Regions from separate parts of the Bacillus sp. LQ16 genome, predicted to be linked through region 3. Evidence: riboswitches for the same ligand, from Rfam matches in the RefSeq annotation. Region 3 holds a riboswitch; each other region holds the start of a gene.

Region 1 (6,819 bases), 1.9 Mb from region 3:
TTTACTTCCTTTACTACTGTTCCAGCTTCATCTTGCACTTCAAAGACTACGCCTTTTAATGCTTTTTTGTTGTCTTTATCTACTTTTGTAATTTCTACTGAACCTTTATCTAACTGTTCATTTTCTACTTTCAATGATAGGACTGTTGTCATACCTTTTGTAATTTCGAATGATACTGGTTCTGTTAGCTTTTTGTAGCCAGGTAAACTTTTCGTCTCTACTAATTTGTACTTTCCTACTGATAAATCTGAGATTTTTGCTTTTCCTTCTTTATCCGTCGTTACTTTCGCAACTACTTTTCCTTTTGAATCACGTACTTCAAATACAACATTTTCTAATGGAGCTTTACTATCTTTATCTATTTTTGTTATCTCTACATTCCCTGTATTCACCATTTCATTTTCTACTTTTAATGATAGAACCTCGGTCATGCCTTTTTTGATTTCAAATGATACTGGTTTTTCTAGTTTTTTATAACCAGGCAAACTTTCTACCTCTACTAATTCATACTTTCCTACAGGTAAATCTGAAACATTTGCTTTTCCATCTTTATCTGTCGTTACTTTTGTAACTTCATTACCCTTTTCATCTTGGATGATGAATATTACTCCCGCTAACGGTGCTTTATTATCTTTATCTATCTTTGTTATCTCTACATTTCCCGTATCTACCATTTCATTTTCTATTTTTAATGATAGAACTTCAGTCATGCCTTTTTTGATTTCAAATAATACTGGATCTGTTAGTTTCTTATAGCCTGGTAAACTTTCTTTCTCTACTAATTTGTACTTTCCTACTGATAAATCTGAGATTTTTGCTTTACCATCTTTATCTGTTTTTACTTCCTTTACTACTGTTCCAGCTTCATCTTGCACTTCAAAGACTACGCCTTTTAATGCTTTTTTGTTGTCTTTATCTACTTTTGTAATTTCTACTGAACCTTTATCTAACTGTTCATTTTCTACTTTCAATGATAGGACTGTTGTCATACCTTTTGTAATTTCGAATGATACTGGTTCTGTTAGCTTTTTGTAGCCAGGTAAACTTTTCGTCTCTACTAATTTGTACTTTCCTACTGATAAATCTGAGATTTTTGCTTTACCATCTTTATCTGTTTTTACTTCTGTTACTACTTTGCCTTGCTCATCTTGCACTTCGAAGACTACGCCTTCTAATACTTTTTGACTATCTTTATCTATTTTTGTAATTTCTACTGAGCCTTTGTCTAACTGCTCATTTTCTACTTTTATTACTAAAGCTTTTGTCATACCTTTTGTAATTTCAAATAGTACTGGTTCTGCTAGATTTTTGTAACCTGGTAAGCTTTTCGTCTCTACTAATTTGTACTTTCCTACTGATAGATCTGAAACGTTTGCTTTTCCTTCTTTATCTGTTACTACTTTTCTTACTACGCCATCTTTCTCATCTTGGACTTCAAATTCGACACCGGCTAATACTGCCCCGTTTTCTTTGTCCACTTTTGTAATTTCTATATTACCTTTGTCTACCATTGCATTTTCCACTTGTATTGGGAATATGCCGTCCCCTGTTACATTTACTTCGAACTCTGTTTCTTTTAATTGGTAGCCTTCAGGTGCTTTTGTTTCTTTTAAAATATATTTTCCTGGTGCTAACGGTTTAGAGATTGCCTTACCATCTTTATCTGTAACAATATGTTCGACTACTACACCGTCTTTTACTATATCAAACTCTGCATTTGCTAATGGTTTATCACCATTTTCCGAATCAATTTTCTTTACTTCAATTTGACCCTTTTGCATAGTATTTTTAATTTCAATTGTTTTTGTTTCTCCAGCTTGAAGTGTAACCTCTACTGGACTTGTTAATTTTTGATATCCTTCTGGTGCTACTGTTTCATATACTTTATACGTCCCAGGAGCTAAAGTTTGAGGTACTGAAAAACCTTTTTCGTCCGTTTTCAGTTTTGCAACAACTTCATTTGCACTATTTCGGACTTCAAATTCGGCAGCTTTTAACCCTTTGTTCGGATTCTCAGAATCTATTTTATGAAGCGATACTGTACCATCTTTTGGAGCTTCAGGCGGCGTAATAGTTACTTCTTTTGATGTTAAAGTTTTATCATCAAAATGTAATTCCGCTTTATTAGGAATCTTCTTATCTACGTAAGAAGATAAGTCTGCATTATTTTTGATTTTCGCCTTGATACTGAGATTAATTATCTGGTCTTCATACGACTTATAGTCAAAACTCTCACCAAACGTAAATGTTACTTCACTTCTTTGTTTATCTATATTTAACGTTCCTTTAGAAGTAATATCTTGGCCATTTTGATCATACACTTTTGCCTCTAATACTTCTAAAACATCTTCTAAATCATCACTAATTACCATAGATGTGTATTTAGGAGGATCGTTCGGTATGTGTGTACCAACTTGGTATTGAATAACTTGATCCATTTTTGTTAACTGCTCATTCTCTACAAGCTTGCCATTCTCATCAACTATATTTTTTTCAATGCTAGGTGGATTATTGTCACCTGAACCGGATCCTCCCCCACCACTTACAAATACTTGTCCTACTTTTTCTTCAGTTTTAATATTTTTACCTTCTAATTTCACAGTATTTTTATGAGGCTTCGCAGCAGGATTTGTAACCTTTGTTTTATATCTTAAAATATAGCCTTTTGAACTGTCTGGAAACTCAATTGTAAATCCAGCCTTTGTTGCATTAATTTTAATGTTAGATAAATCTGCTGGCTTAATATTTGTTGGTGCATAACCATCTTCAAATACAGCCTCTTCTAATACTACGCTGTCTGTAATTAACTCATGTCCAGGTCCTAATGTATCTGTTAATTTAAGATCTTGCATTTCTGTTCCAGTTGCATTTACATATACAAGCCAATCAGCAATCGAAGGATCTTCTTGATTATAAGAACCCCATTTCAATAGATTATCTGTATTGGGCTGTGGCTTCGGTCTCTCTGTCGTATTACTTACATTTACTTCTTTATTAACGATTTGACCATCAACGTTAAATTCTAATGGAATTTCTTTAACACCATCATATGCTTCTAAACCAAAGTAGAATTCTACGAATAAAGAACCTTTAATGTTATTCTTTCCTTCTACGTAATCACCCATAGTACACGTTAATAGACCCTTTTTCATCTCACATGTACCAACTGTTTTTCCTTCAGCATCTTTTAAAGGAAAACTCATATTCATAAGGTCTTTTCGAAACTCTTTTGGCATATCAATTGTGAATTGATCTCCACTTTTTATTTTTTCTTTAGCTGACCACTTCACTTCTACTTTCATACCATCTGAGGCTTGATACGGTTCAGATGTCGTGCCATCAGTACGGGAAATATTAATTTCGTCCACTGGACTTTTCATCACAGCAGCTTGAATAACTGGAGCCCACACATTCAGCACTGAAAATAATACTAGAAAAACTAATGAAACCATTGAAATATGCCTTTTAGTACTTTTCATTTGCATAGTTCCCTCCTATTTTTTTATATTTATATAACAAAAAAAGACCGTCCGGTTGCATCAAAAATGTGCAACCAGACGATCTTAGTAACCAATATGTATTACCGTAGACTCTAAGCTTTGCGGCCTATCCTTTCGAATAGTGTGCTAAAAATATCTTTTATTCTTTTTTTGTTTCATTTTCCTCTTAAACCAAATATTACTATACCGTCTGGACGGTTATAATTCAATACTCTATAAAATTGTTCTATTTTTCTAATAAAAAAAACAATTCACCACTACATTAAATAAGTAATGGTGAATTGTTTTCGCATTATATAGTTCGTATATTCTATTTATATGAATTACTAATAAGAGCTTGAATCACTTTTTCTCTTAACTCGGGGCTTAGTCTGCCAACCCCTAAATATTCCGAATACCATAATCCATCTGCTGCTAATCTAATAATTGTTGCACAAACTGAATCTATCTCATCGTTTTCTATATTCTTTTGCAGTTGCTGAAATGATTGTTGTAATGGCTCAAGTAATTCAGGTTTTAACATGAATGCTGCCATCATACTACTAGACAACTCTTCTGTTCTTCTCTCATTACTTAATCTTTCCTCTACAAAAGAGCGAACCCATCTCCCTTTCCTCTCTGAGTCTTCCGCTACTTTATTGTAAATAGCGCCCTCATTATCCTCTATCCCTCTGACTATCATACCTTCTATTAAAGCTTCTTTATTTGCAAAGTGATACAATAATCCACCTTTACTTACACCCGCCTCTTTTGCCACTGCTTCTAAGGTTAATTTAGCAACCCCTTTACATTGCACAATTTGAGAAGCGGCCGCCAAAATCTTTTGCCGCGTTATGCTGATACTCATTCCTTTTTAAAACCCCATTTCTACTAAATTTATATAAATACGAATCTTATTTTTAATATTGTTGATTACTACTAAGTATTTTCTTTATACAACAAAAGCTGCATTACCTTTGAATTTTTAGTTACTTATTCTATTAAAAATTTCCATATCATTCAATATGATAACATCAAATACATAACATTGACTATACATCTATACTTTTATATTCATCGAAAATATATCCATAAACACGAAATGTATAAAAATTGATTATCCTTATACATCTAATCTATAATTTAAAGAGGTTTATATTTTCATAAAAATAAAGTGAAATTTTATAAGGATGATTCCATTGAAAAAATTTTCTATTAGTTATTTAATATGCTTACTGTTTTTTCTATCATTGTGAATGTTTTACAGTATACAAGCGTTCCAAATTATGCGGATTCATGGGGGCCGATTTGGGTATCTATTATTATGCTTTCAATTCTTGGAAGTATTCCTGTTCTTATCGCTTGTTTAATAGGCGAATTTTGTTATAGAAAAATAAAAGGAAGTCACGAATTAAAAATCGGTATTCCTTTATTTATAGTGTTAGGTATTTCCTACAATCATTTCTTCTTTATGTTGTTTAACGACCGATATTTTCTATCCTTTAATTTAGAAGCCTTTTTGGAAACAGGCCTACTTATTACGTTATCATCTTTATTATTTTACCTTATAAGACGCCGTTAATTCTTTCATCATTACATAAAAAAATGTTATTACTCTTGTTACATCGAGTAATAACATTTTTATTTAAATCTATTTAACTAATTTGCTTCCAACTAGTATCCTTCACATCTTCGCTAGTCGGCTTTCTAACTGATTTCACAAAACATTCCTCGCAAGCACCAAGTGCAATGAAGTTTTTCTGTGCTTGTCTTAACGAGACTTCATTTGCCCCGCCTTCAAAGTCAGGATCGTTAAACTGTACCTCATCATCTTCCCAGTAACATATATTACAAATTTCATATGTACCTGGTGGTTCTTCTTCTATTGTTCTATACCCGCAGCACGGACATGTATATTTCATTCCGTTACTCCATTATTCATTTCTTTTTTCTCCCATATATTCCGGCCCATAAAGAATGTAACAGCGCAAATCATAGTTATTACCATGAAAGTAGTATTAGAATCCTCATATGTAGTTGGAATTCCAATCGTTACAGAAACAATACTAAAAGCTAAAAGTAAATATAATAATAAAGATAGAATATAGCTTAGTTTAAATCGTAAAATGATACCTCTAAACAATAGCTCACCAAGTAGACAGCCACCTAAAATGATAGGTACTCCGAAATATAATGTAAGGACTCCCATTTGCGCAGTAGATTGAATTATCTTACCGATTATGTTCGGCGAAACCAGCTCACTATTGTTTCCCATCCTATCATATAAATCAAGTGCCGTTACTGAAATAAAGAAACTTAATATAGAAAACGAATACGGTATTAAAAATTTGCTCACTCTCATTCACCTCACTTTTTTTGTTTCACATATATTATTCATTACTTTCACAAAAAAAATAGCCCTCTATGCTAAAACATAGAGGGCATAATTTTTATATAAAAACCTATACCTTATCCTGAAATCCCCCTAAACAGAACATCTAAACTATCTGTGCCCTATATTCTTTAGGGGATAGGTGGTTATTAGAAAGTAGTGCCTTCTTTTTTATAATATTCTTTTGAAATCTCTTCATAAAATGCGGCTGATGTCGCGTAGAAATACGGTGCTAACCATAAGAAACCGATTCCTATAGTAAGAATACTTAATATGAACCAGCCTAAGAAACTTAAGCATAGTAAAAAGTAATCCATTTTATGTCCATTCATCATATGACGACTCTCAGTAATCGCTTGATTCGCTGTATATTCTGGATGATCATTCAAAATAAAATACGTCATAGAATAAGAAAATGATTTAATAATACCTGGAATAATAAGAAGCAATGTCCATAGAGTCAAGTATACATACATTAGTAAATATGTTAAAAACGACTTCATCAACTTACTTCCATCGCTAAACCATCTAAATATATGACCAATGCGAGCATCAGTCCCACGAATTGCATTTAAAACAAGATAATAGGCACCTATTGTTAATGGACCAATAACAATCATTACTATAATACTTACTGTAAGTGAATCACTTGCCTCTTCCCAACCCCAAAATACCGAGAAAATACCTGTTGTTAGCATTTCAACAGCTCCAATAAGGATTCCAATTAATAAAGTTGCCCCTACCGCTAATCCCCATCTTCCTTTTAATGCATCAAGTGCTTCTCTTTTCAACTGACTTATCATATATAACCTCCTAATACTATTTGTATTTTAGTATACCATTTATATCAAAAATTCCACATATTTTCCTAAAACAGAAGCATACTCCTTTTTGCATACGTATTGATACATGTGTGCTGTAGTTGTACTAATATATGGATTAAACGAC
Region 2 (6,819 bases), 1.2 Mb from region 3:
AATTTTACTGCTAACGGTTTGTTGGCACTTGGGGCATCGCCTGTAATGGCGTATGCAAAAGAAGAAGTAGCAGAAATGGCTAGCATTGCTGGAGCTTTAGTATTAAATATGGGAACACTTCGTCCTGAGGAAGTAGAAGCGATGTTACTTGCTGGTAAATCAGCAAATGTGAACAATGTGCCAGTACTATTTGATCCAGTTGGTGCAGGAGCAACTTCGTATCGAACAGAAGTTGCGAGACATATTCCAGCCGAAATAGATTTAGCAATTATCCGCGGCAATGCGGCTGAAATAGCAAACGTTATTAATGAGAAATGGGAAATTAAAGGGGTAGACGCTGGTACTGGAAATGGCAATGTTGTAAGTATTGCAAGGCAGGCAGCAGACGAATTAAATACAGTTGCGGTTATTACTGGAAAAGAAGATGTTGTTACAGATGGAGAGAGAACTATTGTTATTCGAAACGGTCACCCTATTTTAACGAAAGTTACGGGAACAGGTTGTTTACTAACGTCTGTAATAGGAGCATTTGTAGCAGTGGAAAAAGATTATGTAAAAGCAGCAGTAGCAGCATTAACGTTTTATGGTGTAGCTTCGGAACTGGCAGCTGCTAAGACCGTGGAAAAGGGACCTGGTAGTTTCCAAATTGAATTTTTAAATCAGTTAGCGAATACTACTGCTGGTGATATTGAGAAGTATGGAAAGATTGAGGAGTTAGAGTAAGGGGGATGAAACATACGATGCGCATTGAAACAAAGAAAATGTCTAAGTTATTACAAGTGTATTTTATTATGGGAAGCAATAACTGCACGAAGGATCCTTTAGCTGTATTGAAAGAAGCGTTAGATGGTGGAGTGACACTTTTTCAGTTTCGCGAGAAGGGGGAAGGTTCTTTAATCGGAGAAGATAGAGTGCGCTTTGCAAAAGAATTGCAGACGCTTTGTAAGGAATATAGTGTTCCTTTCATTGTAAATGATGATGTAGAATTAGCCATTGAATTAGATGCAGATGGTGTTCATGTAGGACAAGATGATGAAGGAATTACATCTGTTCGTGAAAAAATGGGAGATAAAATTATCGGCGTATCTGCTCATACAATTGAAGAAGCACGCTTTGCAATCGAAAATGGAGCAGATTATTTAGGCGTTGGACCTATTTTCACAACGAGTACGAAAAAAGATACGAAAGCGGTTCAAGGAACGAAAGGATTAGCTTATTTTAGAGAACAAGGAATTACAGTGCCGATCGTTGGTATTGGTGGGATTACAATTGAAAATACAGCAGCAGTTATAGAAGCGGGTGCGGACGGTGTTTCAGTTATTTCAGCAATTAGTTTAGCTGAATCTGCGTATGAAAGTACGAGAAAATTAGCTGAAGAAGTAAAGAGAAGTTTGTAGGGAAGGACGTGTAGTATTTTAAGTGCTACATGGAGAAATGGACTGCCCAAAATTTTAAACAAACGTTTGATTAAAAAAGCACAAACCTTTTTAAATAAGGGTTTGTGCTTTTTCTTTAAAACATAATAGAAATTAAAAGCATTCCAATGCCGATAGAAGTAAATGTTGCGATTAAACCTGGAATCATAAAGCTATGATTTAATACGTATTTACCGATACCTGTTGTACCAGTACGGTCAAAGTTAATGGCAGCAACGATTGTTCCATAGTTTGGAATGAAGAAATATCCGTTTACTGCAGGGAACATTGCAATCAGTAGTGCTGGTGGAATACCAAGGGATAGTCCAAGTGGCATTAAGGCACGTACTGTTGCTGCTTGGCTGTACAGTAAAATAGATAGAATGAATAGCGCGATGGCAAATAGCCAAGGTGCACTTGTTACTAAATGCTGAATAGATCCTTGAATCATATTTAAGTTTCCGTTAAAGAAAGTATCTCCCATCCAAGCGATACCGAAAATAGCAACAACTGCTGTTGCCCCTGCTTTAAAGACGTTACCAGACACAATGCTTTCTACATTTGGTTTACAGAAAATAATAATAAGAGCCGCGATAGTTAACATAACCATCTCAATTGTGTTCGGCATGGAAAGGCGAGCTAACTTCCCATCGACTATCCATCCTGGACGAAGTGCTTCAAATGAACCAAGAAGTACAACAAGGAAGGTTCCTACAAGGAAAAGGATAACTGATAATTTTGCGCCCTTTACACCTACAAATTCTTTTTTCTCTTCAAGCTTAGGAATCATTCCTTCTTTTAATCGTTTTAAGTATTCAGGGTCCTCACTTAATTCTTTTCCCATCTTACTAGCAACGAATGCTGCTAACATACAAGCAATGAAAGTGGAGGGAATACTCACTTTTAAAATATCTAATAAAGTGATTTTATAGTCAGCTAACATTGCTAAAAGAGCAACTGTGGCAGCTGAAATTGGACTAGCTGTAATTGCTTGTTGAGAAGCGATTACGGCAATCGACATTGGGCGTTCCGGTCTAATCCCTGATTCACGAGAGACTTCTGCAATAACAGGAAGTACAGAATAGGCAACGTGACCAGTGCCTGCACATAGTGTGAATAAATAAGTAACAATTGGAGCAAAAAAAGTAATACGCTTTGGATTTTTTCGTAATGCCTTTTCAGCTAGATGAACAAGATAGTCCATTCCTCCAGCAGCTTGCAAAGCACCAGCAGCTGTAATTACTGCCAAAATCATAAGCATTACATCGATAGGAGGCGCGGTTGGTTGTAAGTGGAAGACAAAAACGAGTATTGCCATACCAACTCCACCCATTACTCCTAAACCAACTCCGCCTAGGCGTGCACCAATAAAAATACAGAGTAACAAGGTAAGAAATTGTAGCCAAAACATGATAAACTACCTCCGAAATTCATTAGTTAAGATATATTCGAATAGTTTAATTTGAATGAAAATTAAATAAATACCCGAAGAAATCCTTGTTGTTTATACATTTTTTATTATATAACACAAAAAAAGTAACATTCACGTACTTTTTGAAATTATTTTGAAAAAGCAATGCATTAAAAATTTGTATTTATATCTCTAAATAAGTAGACATTTTGATTTATATGTTGTAATCTTTGAAAGAGAATAAATTAATTCTCATAGAACTCCCATATCGTTCAACTCGTTCAGCGAGAAAGGCAAACTGATGGAAACATGAGGACGCAAAACTACAGGAGCTAAGGTCGAAAGGCTATGCTAGCCAGTTACCGGACGGATAGGGTTGGTCTTGGCCAATGCTTTTACATTGGCTTTTTTTTATTCTCGAACATATTGAGAAACATTTTCAAACAAAATATTCATATATTTTGTTTTTTTGTTTATGTTAATTAAGGAAGGTGGATATTAATGAAAAAATATTGGCATAAGTTATCGTTCCTTCAAAAGAACGTCTTATTAACCGTATTAGTTATTTTGACACTTGTTGGAAGTATGGGTGCACTAAGTTTCAACATGTTTCAAAATAGTATGATGTCTTTATTTGAAAGGCAGTCTATTGAAACAGGAGAAATAGTATTGAAAAAATTGGATGTAGAATTAGTTAGAGACATGGCGAAAGATCCTACAGCCGAAAAAGTGAAAAAAGAAAAGTTAACAGAGAAATTAGATGAAGTGTCAAAAGAATTGAAAAGTGTTGGACAAACGTATGTTACAGGAGCAAAGCCGAATGAAAAGCGAGAATTACAACTCGTTGGTTTGACTACAGAGTTAACAAAAGCGTTCCCTATAAAGCCGGGAGATTATTATGAACAACCCGCTCATTGGATGAAGGCATACGATAAAGTCATTGATACGAAAAAGGCCCAAATGACAGAAGTATATGAAGATGAAATAGGTTCGTGGGTGACAATATTAGAACCAATTACAGATGGAGAAAATAATATTGTTGCAATTATTGCGGCTGACTTAGATGCTTCCATTGTTCCTATTACAAAAGAGAAGTTTATGATACAGGGCTTACTCTTTATCATTATTTCATTAGCAATTGCGACTATTACTCAATTCTTTATCGTGCGTCACTCGTTAGCTCCATTAAAAGATTTACGAGAAGGGTTACGTAAAATTGGTGAAGGTGACTTAAGTATTAAATTAAAAGAAAGACCAGATGATATTGGAATTATTAATGTTTATTTCAATAACACGATTGAAAAATTTAAAGGGATTATAGATAAAGTAAGGCAAACTGCTGAGCAAGTTTCTTCTTCTTCACAAGAATTGTCGGCGAGTACAGAGGAAAACAGCATGGCAGTTCAAGAGATTGCAAGTTCTATTGAAGGTTTAAGAGTAGGGGCACAGTCTCAAAAAACTTCAGTACAACAATGTTTAGGGATTGTACATGGAATGGAAGATAAGGTAGAAGAGATAACTGGGGCTGCGAAACAAGTTGCGGTTGCTTCTGAAGGTATGGAGCAACATTCAATTGAAGGTAATGAAGTGATTGGACAAATTATTAATCAAATGAGTTTAATTCAAAATGCAGTACAAGATTTATCTTCCATCATTTATTCGTTAGAAACAAGGTCAAAAGAAATTAGTGATATCGTAACTGTAATTACAGGTATTTCAAATCAAACAAATTTATTAGCTTTAAATGCTTCTATTGAGGCTTCACGTGCTGGAGCAGCGGGGAGAGGGTTTGCAGTTGTTGCTGATGAAGTACGAAAATTAGCAGAACAAACGGAAGCGTCTGCTAAAGATATAGCGAAATTAATTGGTGAAACACAAGCTGAGACAGAAGATGCTGTAGTTTCAATGCAAAAAGGTTCAAAAGAAGTAGAAACTGGAATTTCACTTGTTCAAAGTAGTGGGAATTTCTTTGAAAAAATCTCCAAATCAGCGCAATCTGTTACAGATCAAGTAAAAGCTGTTTCGGGTAATTCGAGTGACATTTTACAAAATAGCCAGAATATCGTTCAAGTCGTAAATGAATTATCACATATTGCAAACACTTATGCCAACAGCAGTAGTAATGTTGAAGAAAGCATGAAAGAGCAAGAAATATCAGTACAAGATATTGCAGAATTAGCGACTTCTTTAAGTTGGCTTTCTCAGGAATTACAAGAGCTTATTGGTGAGTTTAAAAGCGAATAAGGAGAAAGTTCAATTCTAATCAAAGGGGATATCTCCGCTACTGATTATGAATTGAACGAATCTGCCCGTTAATAAGGGATGAAAAAGGTGTGAATTTTCACACCTTTATTATATTTAAGAGAGGAATTTACATAAATATGAAATTAGCAATTTCTTATAATGAGACGGTAAAAGAATTTTTAGGGAAAGTAGAAGGAAGTATTAAAATACCTAAAGATGTGCAAGGAACGGAACTTAGGATAAAAAGGAAAACTGAACTATTTCCAAATTTGACTCACATTGTAGATTTAATAGGAGCGACTGCAACGTGGTTATATCATATTTCTAAAGAAAAACATATTGTCGTGCTTTATCATGTAAGAGGAAGTTTATTTCCGATTACTATTGAAGTTTCTAATTTTCTCTCCTATGAAAGTTTGAATTTACAGATTGAAGAGCAACTGGAACAAATTAAAGAAATGAATGAGGAAGAAATAGAAGAGTTTCAAAACGGTAATACATTATATGAAATGTCACTTATTATTATTGGTGAAACATATTATGAGCTACAAGACACGAATACATTACAATTTGTATTTAGTAAAAATATGCAAAGTGTAGAAATAATATTTAATAGTGTTAATTGGAAGGAAACAACGATTACTCGTTATGCACAACAAATACAAGGTGTTTTAATTGGTATATCACAAAATAAGAATAATTATATAAAGAATTTTAATATTATTACAGAGGCCGAGATGGCACTTTATAGTCAAGTGAATGATACGACAGCAGTATATCCTGAGAAAAGTATCGTCGATATGTTCTATAATACTGTTACTCAATTTCCAAATCGTATAGCTTTATCTTCAAGGGAAGGTACTTTAACTTATGAGGAGCTAAATAAAAAAAGTAATCAAATAGCTCATATGTTAATTAAAAATGGCGTCCAATTAGGAGACTATGTTGGAATATTTATGAAACGTAGCATAGACACAGTAGTAAGTATGGTAGCTATATTAAAAGCTGGTGCAGCGTATGTTCCGATTGATCCAGATTATCCGGAAAGTAGAATACAGTACATTATTCAAGATAGCCAAGCGAAAGTTATATTGATGAAAGAGACGCCTATAACATGTGATGGAGTTCAAACAGTTTCAATGTATGATAGTGAAACTTGTGAAGATATAGATGTAAAGTTGTCTATTCATTGTGATGATGTAGCTTATATGATTTATACGTCTGGTTCAACAGGGAATCCAAAGGGAACGATGTTAGCACATAGAGGGGTTGTTAATCTGTACACTTGGATGCAAAAGCAATATGAATTGACAGAAGAGGATGTATTTGCCCAATTTCCTTCTTTTAGTTTCGATGCTTCTGTATGGGAGTCATTTGCTTCTTTATTCTGCGGAGGAAACTTGTATGTATTATTAGAGGAAGAGCGATTGTCTGTAGAAGCATTTGCAAATGCAATCTATAAAGTGAAAGCAACTTCGATCTTGGCATTAGCAACAATTTTTGTTCGACAAGTAGCAACTTATTTAGCAGAAGAAGATATATATAAGCTAGCTTCCCTAAAAAGAATTGCGATTGGCGGTGAAATGTTGCCTGTAGAGGTTATTAAATTGTGGAGAGAAAGAATAGGTACAAATGTTGAAATTCATAATGTATACGGACCGACAGAATGTACTGTAGTGACGACAACCTATAAAATACCTAGTCAGTTAAATGAGGATGTTGCGAGTATTCCCATTGGTAAACCATGTG
Region 3 (6,819 bases):
CTTAAGCTTAAAGCTGCATTTGTTAACTCACTATTACCACTTTTAAATTGTGCATTTTGCTTTACTTTCAATTTCCATCCTGCATTTGTACCACGGTTATCTGTTACAGATACGAAGTTAGGTACTTCAACTGTTTTGCTCCCTTGTTTCACTTTATCCAATTTTGCAAAGTACGTTTGATCATTACCAGAGATAACTTGCTCGCCGAAGTGTAAGTTAGAAACGTAGTTAATACTTAATGGACCTTTTGTTCCTATTTCATGGTCACCAGGGTTCTCTGGTGTAACTTTTTCATTTGGATTTTCTGGATTGTTTGGATCTGTTGTGCTTGTATCTTCAATAAACGTTACATCTGTTTTTGATTTCATATTTGCTTTCTCTTCCGCAAATGCTGAAGTTCCTACTGCTGCAACTGATGTTAATGATACTGCACCGATTAATGCTAATTTTGCTAGTTTCATATGTACCTTCCCCTTTTCTCTGTTTTCATCTATTTTTTATTTTGAATACACTTGCTTCCCCCTAATTCTTTTGAATACATATAGAGATAAAACAATCGAAAACAATCCTATATATTGTTTGAAGTCCCGTGTCTGGCCTCCTGTTTTCGGTAAATATTTATCTCCATTTTTATTTTTATCAACTGTCTCTTTTTTTATATTTATCTTTGTCGGATCAGTTGATGTATTTGGTGTATAGCTATTCGAAAATGTAATACCCGCTTTTGAATTCGTACTTGTAGCCGTTACTACATTTGCCATAAGAAACGGCACACATATAACTGTGGAAACGATAATACCAACTATTTTTTTCATTACTCTCTCCTTTCTAAAATTTATATATTTCATATATTTTTAGAGAGGAGCATCGGTTAATGTCCATTCTAGCTGTCCAGCATATTTAGTATTTGCTTTGACATTCGGCCCTGGTTTTACTTGTAAATGAATTCCTTCGTTTTCCTTCCAATTTAGTGAAACCTCCTCGTCGTTTTTAGAAGTATACGAGAATGCTTCTATACTAGAAGTACTTAAAGGTGTATCCTTTCCATTTCGTTTGTAAATCAATGCTCCTGTCAATGTGTCATTTTGTGCTGAAGTTAATGGTGTGATTTCCTTTACATATACACTCCATTTTTGCTTTTTAACACGATCATCGGTTACCTTTAAAGGATTTGAAATCGTCTTCGGTGCGTATGTCGTTGTTTTCGATGGAATTGTTAAATCTCCAAATGTAATTTCTTTTGGTACGTCTACTAACTTTAAAGTCCCATCAACGACAGTAACCGGCACTTGAATCTCCGCTTGTACACCTTGCTTCGTTTCAATTACAACCGTTACAGTATGATTCCCTATTGTTTTGGTATCTGGAATATTGATTAACTTCACTACTGATATTGGTTTATCTACATCCAAATTTGTATCTACAGATAAATCTGTCACAAATTTAGAAATATCCATTTTTGTTAAATCTGTTCCTTGCACTACTTTTTGTGGGACTGGTTTCCCAGTTGGAATACCTTTATACCTTATTTTTGCGATTCCATCTCGATTACTATCTTGTCCATTCTTATCGCCATCTAAATAATTTTTAGCTGACACCGGTATTTCAAGATAACCATCTTTGTAATATTTCATTACATTAGCACCTTTTACAGGAGAACCTGTAATTGTCATTTCATAAATTTTCCCGTTGAATTCTTCTGTTTTTAGCGCATTTACTTTCGCAACCGCAGTGACTTTATTGTTTGTCCTGCTAATATCAAAGAAGCTACTTACATCATCTCCACTCTCCACATCTTGAATGGAAACATCATTCACAGTAAAATCCTTATTCACTTCACTTTCTAATACAAAAGATTTCGCATAGTGAATCTCTTTCGATTGAGCAGGCATATTTTGATATACCTTATAAGAAAGTTGACGGGAATTATCTTCCACAATATCTCCTATTACACTTGGAGCTGGAATTTCAATTTGTGCAATCGCTAATTGGTCGTATGATACATTAACACCTGAAGCATTTAATCTAACTTCTAGCGGTAATTCTGTTAAATTATCAAATGTAATTGTCATATCTGCTTCTGGAGTAGCTACTGGACCTGCTGTGCCAGAAAACTCGATTTTATTATTCCCTTTGTCTTGATACCTAATTGAACTCGTATCATACACGTATAAATTCGTTAAATGACTACCATCATTACGTAACGTTACATTTTTATAACTATTTATCCTTTTGAAATTCCACATTGCCGTTAATGGTACTTTTTTACTTGTTCCGTGTTCATAAAATTCAAAGGAAGCATTATAAGTTTGTCCTGACCTTCCGTTCCCATATAATTGTAAAAAGTTTTTTGCATCACCTTTAGTTATTGGTGTTTTAACATCTACAGATGAAGCTGTCATAGAGTGAATATTAATACGGACATCAATCCATTTCCCTTGATATTCACCAGCTTTTTTTACTAATACGTACTGTTCTCTATTTGAATTTCTAAATGTATATTGACTTTGACCAGTTCTGTCATTGCTACTACCCTTTACCTCATATGTTACTTGTGGGCTCCAAACAAATCTAAAAGCATATTTACCCGAGATCGAAGGCCCTTCACCTGTTCTATTATTTATTACCTTTACATTTGGATATTTAAGAATACTTGTAACAGGACTAGCAGCTAGTAGAGATTGGCTCTTTAATACCTTCTCAGCTTGAATAGCAGGTAATTCCTGATTATTTTCGTTTATCCTATTGCTCTCTTTTAATTCATTTTCCTTTGGTACGAGTTCTTCATTAACCTTTTCTTTCGCTAAAGTCTTCGTTTCTTTTGGAACTTCAGCATTAGTAGAATTTATTTCTTGTTTTTTATTTTCTTCCGATACTTTCACTTTTTCACTTATTTCTTTTCTCATAACTTCCTCTGAAGCCTTTGGATTTTCATCAGAAATGGCTACATTTAAAGCCTCTTTTTTCTCTACAACATGTAGAGAAGGAGATTCAATTTTCTTTTCATTCCCTTCAAACTTCACTATCGGTTCAAATTTGTACTCTCCAGCTTTTTTCATTTGAATGACTACATATACGTCACCGATAAAATTACTTTGTTCATTCTTTTCAATTTTTACAATGTGATCTTCTGTTACTGAAATGTTTTGAATCGCTTTATTGTTTTCGTTCATTTTTTTCGTTTCTGCTTCATTGAACAGCTGTTCATTAGATAATTTCAGCTCGATATTAGCATCTTGTTTATTTGTATTTGTAATCTTTAATACTACATTTTCATCAACTTTTATTTCTTCTTTATCCATATGAACGATAAAACGTCCTTGCTCGTCGTTTGTAACCGCATAAACTTTCGTTGCAGAGTAATCTAGCACACCAACTTGCGTAAATAATATTCCTCCAGCGAGAAGTATACGCCCAAATTTACCTATTTGATTTTGCAATGTACTTCCCTCCCTCACTTCTTATGAACTGAATATTTCGAACATTAAATTTATTATTCAGCTAAATTTACAATCATAATGTGTATTCCTAGAAAATAAAAAGCCTGGTTGCCTTTTCGATTTTCATACATCACAACATGTGTGAAAATCCAAACTGCAACCAGACTATCATAGTAATTTTCATTACCTTAGACTCTTAGCTTTGCGACCTATCCTTTCGAACAGTGTGCCCATTTATTTTTTCTTTTTGAGACAATAAAAAATCTGGTTGCCTCTTCGATTTTCATACATACAACTATGTGTAAAAATCCAAACTGCAACCAGACTATCATAGTAATTTTCATTACCTTAGACTCTTAGCTTTGCGACCTATCCTTTCGAATAGTGTGCCCATTTTTTTTCTTTTTAGGACAATAAAAAATCCGGTTGCCTCTTCGATTTTCATACATACAACTATGTGTGAAAATCCAAACTGCAACCAGACTATCATAGTAATTTTCATTACTTTAGACTCTTAGCTTTGCGACCTATCCTTTCGAATAGTGTGCCAAAAATAGGTATTTATTTATCGTGTTTTGAATATACCATTAAAACCCAAAAAAGAAAATAGTTTTTTTAGAAAAAAACAATTAATTTTTATAGTCTAAATTTTTTGCTGGAAAATCCATAATAAAAACTAAAAAAAACATTTTGATCTTAGAAATACATCATACATTCTTTATCGATAAAATGAGATTTTTACTATCCACAAATAGCAAGATAAAATAGAAAAACATCACTTATTTGGAAGTGATGTTTTTTCTATTTAATGCAGTGGTAACATAACCTCAACCGTCGTTCCAACCCCAACTTCACTTTCAAAACTCATTTTACCGTTGTGGTCTTTAATAATTTTTTCTGTAACTACTAAACCTAGACCAGTTCCTGTTTCTTTCGTTGTATAAAAGGCTTCATTTAACTTTGGAATTTTATCTTTCGGAATGCCGCATCCCTCATCTTTCACTTGAATGATGATTCCATCTTTTACAGTAACTTTAATCGTAATTGTTCCGCCAACTGACATTGCTTCAATTGCATTTTTAATTAAATTAAAAAAGACCTGTTTTAATCGTTTTTCATCACATGTAATTGATGGTAAGTCTTTACTGTAAATACCTTGTATGTAGACTCCTTGTTTTAAAGCAGGCTTTTCCATAACTCGAATAACATAAGAGATAATTTCTTGTATGTTATGAGTTTCTGATTCTAGTGATTTAGATTTCTCAAATCCACTAAGTTCTGTAGCAATTATATGAATCCGATCTACTTCTTGTTTCATAATATCACTATAAATTTTATCCTCTGGATGCTTGTCTGCTTGTTTATTCACAAGTTTTTTTAAGTTTGCTAAAGGTCTTCTAATCTTATAACCAATAACCGTTGCCATCTTTCCAACAGCTGCTAGTTTTTCTGTCTGTTTTATTTCTTTGTCCATCATCTCAAGCGTACGAACATAAGACTGAACCCTCAAAAATATAATCCAACATATGATAGTAAATACGCTATATAATGCCATTGGGATTAAAACGAGAGAAGATTGAATAATGATTCCTGTAAGAGCATACTTTCCGACAAGTATCGCTGGAATTAACCAGAAATATCTTTTATTCACAAAGATTGGTGCAAACAAAATAAAAAATCCTTCTACTATATTTCCACCGTCAAATTCTGCATCGCTACCATAATAAATCATAATGTTATGGATAAAATCTAATACATTATAGCCAATTAGAATAATATACTTTACCGCAAAAGCATTCTTCCATTTCATAAAGTATATCCCAACGCAAAACAATACCACCATCAAAAAGTAAAGCCATAAACCTAAACCATCTTCAAACTCACCTACACCTTCTTGCTCTCCACCGATTAACGGTACGATAAATTCATAAGCAAGATCATATACAAAAAATATAATGAAAAATAAACTTAAAAATGCTTTCAGCGCCTTTATTTCTTCGTTTTTAAATATATAGCCTTTATTCATATGGTAACTCCTAGCTTTTCTTCCACTTGGATTTCAGTATTTCCACACTTCTTTGGGAGAATGATGTCTATTCTCGTTCCAGTATCTCTTTCACTTGAAATATGCAGCTCACCAAGGTGCTCGGCGACAATTCGATTCGCTACCGTAAGTCCCAGACCAATTTTATCTTGTTTCGTTGTATAAAAGGCCTCTGTAACACGAATTAAGTTTTCTTGCTTAATACCATGACCATTATCAATCACGCTGATCATTACATACTCTTTCCCTTTATTTTCTAATCTTACATGTAATATGCCATCTTGTTCCATTGCCTCTAAAGCATTTTTTATCGTATATAAAAAGACTCCTCTTATTTTTCGTTCATCACATTCAACTTCTATTATTTTTTCTTCCACATTAGAAATAAACTGTACGTTTAATTCATTCATTTTTTCGCGAAGACTTGTTATTACTTGTAATACAATTTTTCCTACATCATGTTTCTTATAAATAGAAGGTTTGCATGTAGCAACTTCCATTAACTCACTTATCATATTATTCATATTTTCTATTTCAAAAATCATACGTTTATAAATAGGATCCTCTTCATGCTTCTCTCGTTGTAATTGCGTAAATCCTTTTAATGAAGCGAGTGGATTTTTAATTTCATGTCCAACCGTCGCTGCCATTTTTCCGATTACTGCTAATTTCTGTGATTCGCTAGCAATCGCAATACTTTCCTTTACAGCTGAAAGATATTGTAAAAATCGGTTTAAAATGATATACGCCGCAATTAGCATAAGTGTATACATAATAAGATACATAAATGCTTTTACTTCCTCTAATACAAATAAATAAATTAAATATTTTCCTACAATAGAAGAAAGTAAAATCACATAAAATTTTTTATTTAAAAATATGGGTACAAAGAAAATGAGAATAATTTCTATTATATTTGTCGCATCAAACGCCGCCTTATTATAAAAAATATATGAAAGTATATTAGCGATTTCTATCCCTATGTATGCAAATATCCATGCATATTTAACAAGGTTTGCCTTCTCTTTTTTCATTAAATATATATTCACGCACAGTATTGCTACTCCGCAAATAACTTGCCATACTATGTTGTATCCCTTATCCATTATTGATTTATCGTCTAATACGATTGCATAGAAAATTTGATATACAATAACAATGACATATAACACCCATAAAAGGATTTTTGCATTCTTTTCTTCTTCTTTATATGATAGAAAACTTTCTTTCACTTCAACACCCCTTCAAAATAATATCTCGAAGAATACCATTTATTATAATAAATGATTTTCACAGACAAACAAAGATAAATCGAACATTTGAGGAAAATCATCC

What was found. Region 3 has a riboswitch for cyclic di-GMP ahead of AC3EMB_RS23515 (WxL domain-containing protein). Riboswitches for the same ligand answer to the same signal wherever they lie in the genome.
Region 1: linked by a shared signal. The riboswitch ahead of AC3EMB_RS05680 (SpaA isopeptide-forming pilin-related protein) and the one ahead of AC3EMB_RS23515 (WxL domain-containing protein) in region 3 are both predicted to bind cyclic di-GMP.
Region 2: linked by a shared signal. The riboswitch ahead of AC3EMB_RS02305 (methyl-accepting chemotaxis protein) and the one ahead of AC3EMB_RS23515 (WxL domain-containing protein) in region 3 are both predicted to bind cyclic di-GMP.

Annotation. Positions count from the first base shown of each region.
Region 1 covers NZ_CM173491.1:1,112,717-1,119,535, reverse strand. Annotated here, with positions in the region: gene AC3EMB_RS05680 (SpaA isopeptide-forming pilin-related protein) at 1-3,485, opposite strand, end outside; cyclic di-GMP riboswitch class I at 3,546-3,638, opposite strand; gene AC3EMB_RS05675 (TetR/AcrR family transcriptional regulator) at 3,811-4,347, opposite strand; partial or broken gene AC3EMB_RS05670 (hypothetical protein) at 4,679-5,061, shown strand; gene AC3EMB_RS05665 (CPCC family cysteine-rich protein) at 5,135-5,401, opposite strand; gene AC3EMB_RS05660 (hypothetical protein) at 5,398-5,841, opposite strand; gene AC3EMB_RS05655 (DUF975 family protein) at 6,021-6,674, opposite strand.
Region 2 covers NZ_CM173491.1:450,456-457,274, forward strand. Annotated here, with positions in the region: gene thiM (hydroxyethylthiazole kinase) at 1-723, shown strand, start outside; gene thiE (thiamine phosphate synthase) at 741-1,397, shown strand; gene AC3EMB_RS02300 (anaerobic C4-dicarboxylate transporter family protein) at 1,513-2,826, opposite strand; cyclic di-GMP riboswitch class I at 3,109-3,193, shown strand; gene AC3EMB_RS02305 (methyl-accepting chemotaxis protein) at 3,328-5,070, shown strand; gene AC3EMB_RS02310 (non-ribosomal peptide synthetase family protein) at 5,208-6,819, shown strand, end outside.
Region 3 covers NZ_CM173491.1:4,643,487-4,650,305, forward strand. Annotated here, with positions in the region: gene AC3EMB_RS23505 (WxL domain-containing protein) at 1-461, opposite strand, end outside; gene AC3EMB_RS23510 (EF2685/EF0750 family sortase-dependent surface protein) at 498-815, opposite strand; gene AC3EMB_RS23515 (WxL domain-containing protein) at 855-3,440, opposite strand; cyclic di-GMP riboswitch class I at 3,593-3,681, opposite strand; cyclic di-GMP riboswitch class I at 3,753-3,841, opposite strand; cyclic di-GMP riboswitch class I at 3,911-3,999, opposite strand; gene AC3EMB_RS23520 (ATP-binding protein) at 4,246-5,466, opposite strand; gene AC3EMB_RS23525 (ATP-binding protein) at 5,463-6,716, opposite strand.